DNA from 3 places in the Alteromonas sp. AWJ4_199 genome. Region 1 is predicted to be linked to each of the others. Evidence: predicted binding sites of a transcription regulator. Region 1 holds the regulator's gene; each other region holds the start of a gene.
The links. The regulator LexA, encoded in region 1, represses DNA repair genes until DNA is damaged. The targets are predictions, from matches to a motif close to TACTGTATNNNNATACAGTA.
Positions count from the first base shown of each region.

Region 1 (3,292 bases):
CGGAACAGTGGAGTGTTATTCACAATGCGTATAGCGGTATGTCGCTTTTAATCGGCGACCTGAATAACGATAGCCGAAACGAAATAATCTGGACCGGCGACAGCGAAATTCAGGTTGCACTGCAAGATGCTGAGGGTGACTACGTATTATCAGATATACGAACGGAAGCACACTCTTCTAATTACTTTGCTGCCGGCTGGGCCCCTTTTGGTGATAATGATGAAAGAGCTGTCTTTGTGAGTGAGACAACTAACTACTACACATCAATTCAGATGCTGTCAGTTAACATGGAGAATGAGATTACCCTTAGCGACGAACTCGGCGACGATGTTTTTGACTATAGCAGACCCGTTGTTACTGACTATAATAATGATGGCCTGGGTGAATTATTCACAGGAGCTTTGAATAGCAATACATCATTCAACGTAGTTAAGTTGTCAGATAATTCAATTCAGTGGTCGCTGAGCCAAAATCAAAACAGCCAAGTCTCACTCATCGAAGCTGTAGACGTGAATGACGATAATTTTGTTGATGCGGTCATTGTTGAAAACAATCGACTCAAAGCATTCGATATTGAGAACCAAGTGCTCATTGACTCTGTCATCAATGAGTTTTCAATTGATGCTGTCGCTGAGCTCACCAATAATGGCGAACACTTTTTTGCTGTTAGTGGCTATGAATCATTAAAGCTCTATACAATGCAAGATGGCGAGTTTGTCGGACTGAATGAACTAGATGTTTCTTGTAGTCAATTGATAAGAATTAATGCTGATGGCGACGACGCCTCTGAGTTTGCATGCTTAGATAGAAACTACAATAGAATAAATATTTATGACGTAACAAATGACGCCTTAGTACTTAAAGACGCCATAACGCCTACATTCGATCTTCAAAATATAGCCGTTATTCCAACGACATCGTCTAATCAATCAATACTTGGCATTTACCAAGCTGAAGAATATGACTCATCGTATGGATATTATGACAACGTTGCTTACCGAGTCACTGAAATAGATATCAATGGACATGTCATTTGGCGTAGCCCTTCCATTGGCATTAATCATGTCGATGGTATGCGTACCCGAAAGAACAATGCCGGCGAAGTAGAGCTTCAAATAGGTAATCCGAACATGGCCCTTCTTGTGAAATAAGGGTAATACACTTGTCGCTGTCTATTGCTTGTAGCAAAAGACGCGGCAAGTGCTTGTTATTTAGTTTTAGGTGTATATACTTACAGGAACTGTATGAACAGACAGGTCTTTTATGCGCCCACTCACAGCTCGACAAACCGAAGTTTTAGAACTTATCAAAACCACCATGCAAGAAACGGGGATGCCGCCTACGCGTGCGGAAATCGCTCGTCAACTTGGTTTTCGTTCTGCCAACGCAGCAGAAGAACATTTGAAAGCCTTGGCGCGTAAAGGCGTGATAGAAATTCTGCCGGGTACCTCTCGGGGTATTAAACTCAATATTCCTCTCGAAAATGACGTACCTGAAGAAGAAGGCCTACCTCTCATTGGTCGTGTGGCGGCGGGTGAGCCAATTTTGGCGCAAGAGCACGTAGAATCACACTACAAGGTAGACCCTGCACTGTTTCAACCTCAAGCAGACTTTTTACTGCGTGTTAACGGCATGAGTATGAAAGACATCGGTATTCTAGATGGCGATCTCCTTGCTGTGCATCGCACCACCGATGTTCACAATGGCCAGGTCGTTGTGGCACGTGTAGACGAAGATGTTACGGTAAAGCGTTTAGAAAAACGTGGTCGTGAAGTATTACTTCATGCCGAAAACGAAGAATTCGCACCTATTCGAGTAGACCTAGCCAACGAACCTTTTGCTATTGAGGGGATTGCAGTAGGCGTTATAAGAAACGCGGACTGGATGTAAGGTTTTAACACCTTCAACGAAAAGCGGCGCACTAGCCGCTTTTTTTATGCCTTTTATTGCTTTATTTCTACCAGTTTTCTGGAGTTAGGGTGACTAAGCCCGCCTTTAAAAAGCGAACCCAACCATGACTATCAGAAAGCGTATTACGCGTATTTTGCCTGTGAATGAACTACTGAATATGCATTCATTATTCTAAAGTTTGTTTGAAAATAAATATTAATAACCTATTAGTTGTTGATTTTATAATCAAATGATTGCTAGTAGAACCTTTGTGTTGTTCAAAATGTACGTTTGATTTTATTCTCGCTTAATACATGCTCATTTCTTTTTCCATCCAATATGTAACGTAAGGCTGCCACGGAAATGATTAAAAATTAACCGCTTCGTTAAATTTTTAATAGAAAAGACTAGACGGCACGACATTATTGCGCAATTCTTATACAGAGATTAACAAAATAATAACAATGACTCTAAATTTGTTTTACAAGTTGAGGTGATGGGTCAATCGTTCGCAAACCATTTGGTAGGGCATCGCGCAAAATAATCAGCGTTTTTGGTCTTGCTATTACGGAGGTGCTGAGTGAAACAACTAACGACCGTTTTCGCAAAATGGTGTTCGACAATACCGTTTTTGCTTTTTTCCCCTTTGCTTCTTGCCCAAGAAGTCAGTGAAGAGGCCTCTTCACTTAATTTAAGGCGCGGTGCCACCGACATCAGCGGGCAGGTTTACGACCTGCATATGCTGATGTTCTTCATTTGTGTAGGTATCGCGGTTGTAGTTTTTGGCGTGATGTTCGCCTCAATGTATCTACATAGAAAGTCCCGTGGCGCCAAGCCAGCTAATTTTCACGAAAACGTGAAGGTTGAAATTGCTTGGACCGTTATTCCTTTCCTTATTCTTATCTTCATGGCGGTACCCGCAGCGAATACTCTAATTGCTATGGAAGACACGTCTGAGCCTGACATGACTGTGCTAGTAACAGGCTCTCAATGGAAATGGCACTACAAGTACATGGATAGCGATGTAGAGTTTTATTCTTTACTCGCCACTCAGCGCGAGCAAATAGAAAACAAATTTCAGAAAACAGATAACTACCTGTTGGAAGTTGACCGTCCCTTGGTTATTCCTACTGGGAAAAAAGTACGCTTTCTTATTACCTCTGACGACGTTATCCACTCTTGGTGGGTTCCTGACTTTGCCGTGAAAAAAGATGCCAACCCCGGATTTATTAACGAGTCTTGGGCCAAGGTGAATGAGCCTGGTATTTATCGCGGACAGTGCGCAGAGCTCTGTGGAAAAGACCACGGCTATATGCCGGTTGTGGTAATTGCTAAAGAACCCGCCGAGTTTGAAAAGTGGATGGGCGAACAAGAAGAGATTGTTCGTAAAGCAAAAGAAGAA
Region 1 covers NZ_JBSWUR010000001.1:2,388,677-2,391,968, forward strand. Annotated here, with positions in the region: gene ACXAER_RS10450 (hypothetical protein) at 1-1,151, shown strand, start outside; gene lexA (transcriptional repressor LexA) at 1,264-1,890, shown strand; gene coxB (cytochrome c oxidase subunit II) at 2,471-3,292, shown strand, end outside.

Region 2 (3,292 bases), 320 kb from region 1:
TTCTTCACGTAGGCGATAACATCATAAAGGACGTCCAAGGTGCAATTAACGCTGGCTTCCAAGCTGCATGGTTTGCCTGTAACAGACCCATGACGCTAGCCAACGAACCTGTAAGCGTATTGCCTCACGTAGCACTAGACAACCTCAAAGAGTTAACCCACTTCCTATGAATAATGGGGTCATGAATAACGGGGTCAGAGTACTTTAAACTTTTACGAAGTGTAAAAGGGGAAATGTACTCTGACCCCATATTTTAGTTATCTTCTAGGACGTTTTGGCGCATGGATTCACAAGGGCTTTGACAAACCGGTCTCCCAACCACCTTTGCTGGAACGCCCACCACGGTAACGTGGGCTGGTACGCTATTTAATACAACGCTACCTGCGCCGACTTTTGAGCCTTCGCCTATTTCGATATTTCCTAGGATCTTGGCACCTGCGCCAATTAACACACCCTGGCGAATTTTAGGGTGACGGTCGCCCGACTCATTACCCGTACCGCCAAGGGTGACACTTTGAAGAATAGAAACATTATCTTCTACTACCGCTGTCTCACCCACCACAATACCAGTCGCGTGATCGAACATAACGCCCTTACCAATTCGTGCAGCAGGATGTATATCTACACCAAAACTTGCCGAGTTGCGGCTTTGCAAAAATAAGGCTAACTGGTGGCGCCCGTGAACCCAAAGGTAGTGCGCCATTCTATGCACCTGAACGGCGTGGAAACCTTTAAAGTGCAGTAAAGGAGTAAGGTAGTCGTTCACTGCGGCATCTCGCGCATTAATCGCCATTATGTCAGCAATGGCTGCCTCGCTAATGCCAGGCTCTAACAAGTAGGCTTCGTCGAACACCTCACGTATAGCAATCGCAGGCATCACGTCATCTGCCATTTTGTTTGACAGAATAAAGCTTAGCGACGATTCGAAATTATGATGAGCAAGAACACTGGCGTGCACATAGCTAGATAGCAATGGTTCGTTGTCAGCAACAATTTGCGCTTCTTGTTTGAGCGTCGACCAGAAATCGATGGGCGTAGAAAGTGCGGTCATGAGCATGTCCCGTTAGTGTGCTGTTAATTAGCTGTTTTTGTGCCAATGTATGTCGTTAAAAAGTTGGGGCCGTGTGCTTTTTTTAACTTGCCTAAAATGGCTTAACTCTTTTGCTAACACTCGCCCTGTAAGAAAGCGCAGAGGTAGCCGAATTAAGAGAGCAGAAAGTTTACCCGAGTTTGGCGTGATGCAATACCGATGTGATACCTGCCAAGCGCATAATTCGATCAATTTATCGTATTAATTCGTTATAGCTAATAACTGTATCTTTCATTTGTGTACCTTTGAGCCTTACGTCGACCACACTAGGCTCTGTCACTACTCAATTAGAACGGTTAAAGCGTCCGTTTCTTTCATTAAGAGACTCGCATAAACACAAAGCTTAACTTGGCAAATAACTGCGTTCTTATTTAACGAAAAGGGCTGAAAAACTGGACTGTATAAATTAACAGTCAGATGGCATAATAGCCCGCTGCTGAATGTACAACACTATCAACTAACAGGTACCACACTATGGATGTATCTCGACTGCTAGACGAGCTTAACGACAAACAGCGTGAAGCAGTAGCAGCCCCATTATCAAATGCCCTAGTATTAGCTGGCGCTGGTAGTGGTAAAACCCGCGTATTAGTGCATCGCATCGCGTGGTTGATGGAAGTCGAAAACATCGCCCCTTTTTCTATTTTGGCAGTGACGTTTACAAATAAAGCCGCCAAAGAGATGCGCGGCCGTATTGAGTCGTTGATGGGTCGCAGCCTACACAACATGTGGATTGGTACCTTCCACGGGCTTGCACACCGCCTATTACGCGCGCATCACGCTGAAGCTAATTTGCCTGAAAACTTTCAGATCATTGATTCTGACGATCAGTATCGACTCATTCGCCGTATTCTGAAGGCCATGAACCTGGACGAAAAGCATTGGGCCCCTCGTCAAATTCAGTGGTACATAAACGGCAATAAAGACGAAGGCCTGCGCCCTCAGCACATCGAGACTCACGGCGATCATATCCAAAAGACCATGCGTGAAGTCTATGCGGCATATCAGGACGCCTGCGACCGCTCAGGCTTGGTTGATTTTGCCGAACTATTGCTACGCGCTCATGAGTTATGGGCAAAGAATCCTGAAGTGTTGGCGCACTATCAACGCCGTTTCCGTGCTGTGTTAGTTGACGAGTTCCAAGATACCAACAATATCCAATATGCATGGCTTCGCATGCTGTGTAGCGGCGACAATAACAATATTATGATTGTTGGCGACGACGACCAGTCTATTTACGGCTGGCGAGGCGCAAACGTAGATAATATTCAGCATTTTCTAAAAGACTTTAATGAGCCTACCACTATTCGCCTTGAGCAGAATTACCGTTCTACCGGGAACATTCTAAAAGCAGCGAATACGGTTATCGACAATAATACAGGCCGTTTAGGCAAAGAGTTGTGGACGGAAGATGCGCAAGGTGAGCTGATTTCTGTTTATGCGGGCTTCAACGAGCTAGATGAAGCGCGCTTTATCGTGTCTAAAATCAAAGACTGGCTAAACCAAGGCAACGCCCTTAGCGACACTGCCATTCTTTACAGGAACAACGCCCAGTCTCGAGTACTGGAAGAAGCCTTGCTACACGAAGGGCTGGCGTATCGCATTTACGGCGGTTTGCGCTTCTTCGAACGCCAAGAAATAAAAGATGCCCTTGGCTATATGCGCATGGTAAGTCACCCTCACGATGACGCTGCCTTCGAGCGCGTGGTAAACACCCCAAGCCGCGGTATTGGTGAGAAAACTCTTTCGCAAGTGCGCGACACTGCACGCATGCATAACTGTTCTATGTGGCAAGCCAGCCAGTTGCTTATAAACGAAGGTGGGTTTAAGGGCCGTGCATTAAACGCGATGCAAAGCTTTGTATTACTAATTACAGAGCTTGAGCAAGCCACGTTAGATGAGCCGCTTGATCAGCAAGCCGACAAAGCGATTCGTCAATCTGGTCTGTACGCCATGTACCAAGCAGAACGCGGAGAAAAGGCCCAGGCTCGACTAGAAAACTTAGAAGAACTAGTCAGTGCATGTAAAACCTTTATCGTGCCCGAAGAAGCCGAAGAGATGTCGCCTTTAGCCGCGTTTTTGGCCCACGCTTCGCTTGAAGCGGGCGAAACTCAGGCGGATAAAGACCAAGATGCGGTGCAGATGATGACTATCCACACTGCCAAAGGTCTTGAGTTTCCACTGGTGTTCCTAGCCGGCGTG
Region 2 covers NZ_JBSWUR010000001.1:2,072,251-2,075,542, forward strand. Annotated here, with positions in the region: gene ACXAER_RS09070 (HAD-IA family hydrolase) at 1-170, shown strand, start outside; gene cysE (serine O-acetyltransferase) at 254-1,051, opposite strand; gene uvrD (DNA helicase II) at 1,565-3,292, shown strand, end outside.
Region 2: the regulator LexA is predicted to act here: its motif matches at 1,486-1,505, upstream of uvrD (DNA helicase II).

Region 3 (3,292 bases), on a different contig from region 1:
CCCTGCTCCATTTAGTTGATTCCATGTGCATTTATTACATAAGCCTGTAGCATTTTCTTGATCGCTACAGGCTTGAAAAATAAAGATTTTTTAATCTCCCCCTGATTTCTCCAATGAAAACGCGTACTTATAAAAATCTCAAATTTCGGCATACCCGTTGCAACTGCCTAGGTAAGTTGTTGGCACAGGGTTAGCGAGACTTTAGCCCTATTGATGTTCCACATCATGCCGATTTATTTGCATTCAATAGGAGATATCATGAGTAACACCAATATCAAATTTACAGCCCCAGGAATGGATAACGATGCTGCTGCCAAAACAATCAAGGTATTGGATCAGCGATTGGTTGCACTATTAGATTTACAGTTAACGTTGAAGCACATTCATTGGAATGTAGTAGGACCAAATTTTATTGGCGTGCATGAGATGTTGGATCCGCAGGTAGATGCGGTACGCGAAATGACCGACACAATTGCAGAGCGAATTGCCACGTTAGGTGGCGTACCAAAAGGTACACCGAAAGCCATTGTTGAAGGTCGCAGCTGGAACGATTATGAGTTGGGTAAAGGTTTAGTACTTGACCACCTTAAGGCGCTGGATGCCGTATATGACGGTGTAAATGGTGACCATAGAAAAGCGTTAGAGCTTTTAGGTGAAATTGACCCAGTATCAGAAGATATGATTACTGGCCAACTGGCAGACTTAGAACAGTTTCAGTGGTTTGTGCGCGCACACATTGAGTCTGGCAGCGGTGAATTGCAGCAATAGCCTCTAATCATTGAATTTTATACACTAATCTAACTATCTATAGTTAGAATTTCAAAGGAGAGCTTAGGCTCTCCTTTTTGCTGTTTGGTTTTCAATAAACTCTAAAATAGGTTAACGTATCTGGCTACTAACTTTTTTTTGTAATCGGGCTTTTCGCCACTGAACCCTTACTAAACCTAGTACTGTATAAATTTTTGTAAAGCACGCATTTCCATTGTTTCACATCTTCAGGTTACTCATAACATCACAAAAGTCGCTAAACTTATGATATTGATTTTATGAGTTTTGTTAGCATCCCCCTCCATTTTAACGCAATTTTTTCCCGACTTAACTTTACACAGTCAAAATACTGTATATATTATCAGTTCCTGTATATATCATCATGTTCAACTTTTTCGAGTGTGGTTATGTTAGCGCATCTTTCTATTTCTAATTTTGCTGTTGTAAAACAATTATCGGTTCAACTGGAAAACGGCTTAACTGCTATAACCGGTGAAACCGGTGCAGGTAAATCAATTGCTATTGATGCTTTAAGCTTGTGCTTAGGCGAGCGTGCCGACGCAAATGCGGTGCGAAAAGGTAGTGCAAAAGCGGAAATCATTGCTCACTTTTCTTTAAACGGCAATGTATTAGCTAAAGCCTTCCTCGATGAACATGAGCTCACCTCAGATGAAGATGAGAATAGCTGCTTTATTCGCAGAGTTATTTCAAAGGAAGGCCGTTCAAAAGCTTTTATCAACGGTATTCCCGCCTCACTTCAGCAGTTAAAAGGTTTAGGCCAGTTTTTGTTGGCCATTCACGGTCAAAATACTCACCTACAGCTGCTGAAAGAAGACCATCAAAGAGAATTAGTTGATGGTTACGCTAAGCACAACGACATATTAGTGCAAGTTAGAGAAACCTACTCTCTTTGGCGTGATAAGCAACGCACATTAAAGGCGCTTCAAGAACAAGCCCAGCAGCGCGAAGACAGAATTCAGCTACTAACTTATCAGGTTCAAGAACTTGATGAATTCGCCATTGAAGAGGGTGAATTTGAGGAGTTAGAAATAGAGCACAAACGCCTTAGTAACGGGCAAAGCCTTTTAGAGCAAGCACAGACCAGCGTATATAACTTATATGAAAGCGATGAAGGCAACGCACTGTCAGTTATACAAAGCAGTATTGAACGTTTAGGCGAATTAGAGGCGCACGACGCTAGTTTAACGCCAATCATTACAATGCTTAATGATGCAGCAATTCAAGTAGAAGAAGCGGCAGGAGAACTACGTAGCTACTGCGATCACTTAGAGATTGACCCACTTCGCTTACAGCAAGTTGAGGCGCGCTATGCGAAGGCGATGGAACTTGCCCGTAAACATACTGTGATGCCAGAAGGACTTTATCAGCATCACCAAGAGCTAGCCGCCGAATTCAATGCTTTATCGGAACAGGAAACACTGTTAGGTACGCTTGAAGGCGAAGTAGAAGAAGCACGAGCAACGTATTTAACCGCGACCAAAGCGCTTTCTGAGAGCAGGCAACGTGCTGCTGGTAAGCTAAGCGAAGATATTGAAGTGCAAATTCGCCAGATGAATATGCCCCACGCAAAAGTGGATATTCAGATTCAATACGACGAACTTAAGAAGCCGGTGAGCACAGGTCTAGATACCGTAGAATTTAAAGTGTCTACCAACCCTGGTCAAGATGCAGACAAATTAGAAAAAGTCGTATCAGGTGGTGAACTTTCTCGTATAGGACTGGCTATTCAGGTTATCGCGAGCGGCCATCACGCTACCCCTACTATGATTTTCGATGAAGTCGATACGGGCATTAGCGGCCCAACAGCATCAATCGTTGGCGGGCTTTTACGTAAATTAGGTAAACAATCGCAAGTAATGTGTGTTACCCATCTACCTCAAGTAGCGGCACAGGCACATAATCAATTGTTTGTTACCAAGCTTACCGACGGGGAAAGTACTGAAACCCAGATGTTGGCGCTGACTAAGCAAGACAGGATCGATGAGCTTGCAAGACTGTTAGCCGGTGATAAAGTAACCAAATCGGCGCTAGCGAATGCAAAAGAACTGCTTAAAAGCGCAGCATCGAACTAAAATGCAGTTGATTGGTCATAGTTGTCAATGTAGCATGCCTTCGCGCTTGCAATAAAACAGTCTCGAAATTCGCTTTAGCGAAGTTCATTGACACTAACAAAGGCAATACTGGACAAATTAACGCATGAAGTTGCAACACCTATTAGTAATTCTTGGTATCACACTAACATCAACCGCTTGCTCGAACTGGATTTATCGAATCGACGTTCCTCAAGGAAACTTCCTTGATCAAAGAGATGTGGAAAAGCTGCGCGTTGGAATGACAAAAGAACAAGTTATTTATGTACTAGGTAACCCTGTTGTTCAAGACTCATTCGACGATGATACTTGGTACTACGTTTACGATATGAAGCGCGGTATGAAAAAGCGTGGTGAAGATTTTCAAAAGCAAATGGTGATTAACTTTGTAGACAACAAAGTGACAACGGTTG
Region 3 covers NZ_JBSWUR010000002.1:114,535-117,826, reverse strand. Annotated here, with positions in the region: gene dps (DNA starvation/stationary phase protection protein Dps) at 259-768, shown strand; gene recN (DNA repair protein RecN) at 1,176-2,861, shown strand; gene ACXAER_RS15460 (outer membrane protein assembly factor BamE) at 2,986-3,292, shown strand, end outside.
Region 3: the regulator LexA is predicted to act here: its motif matches at 1,116-1,135, upstream of recN (DNA repair protein RecN).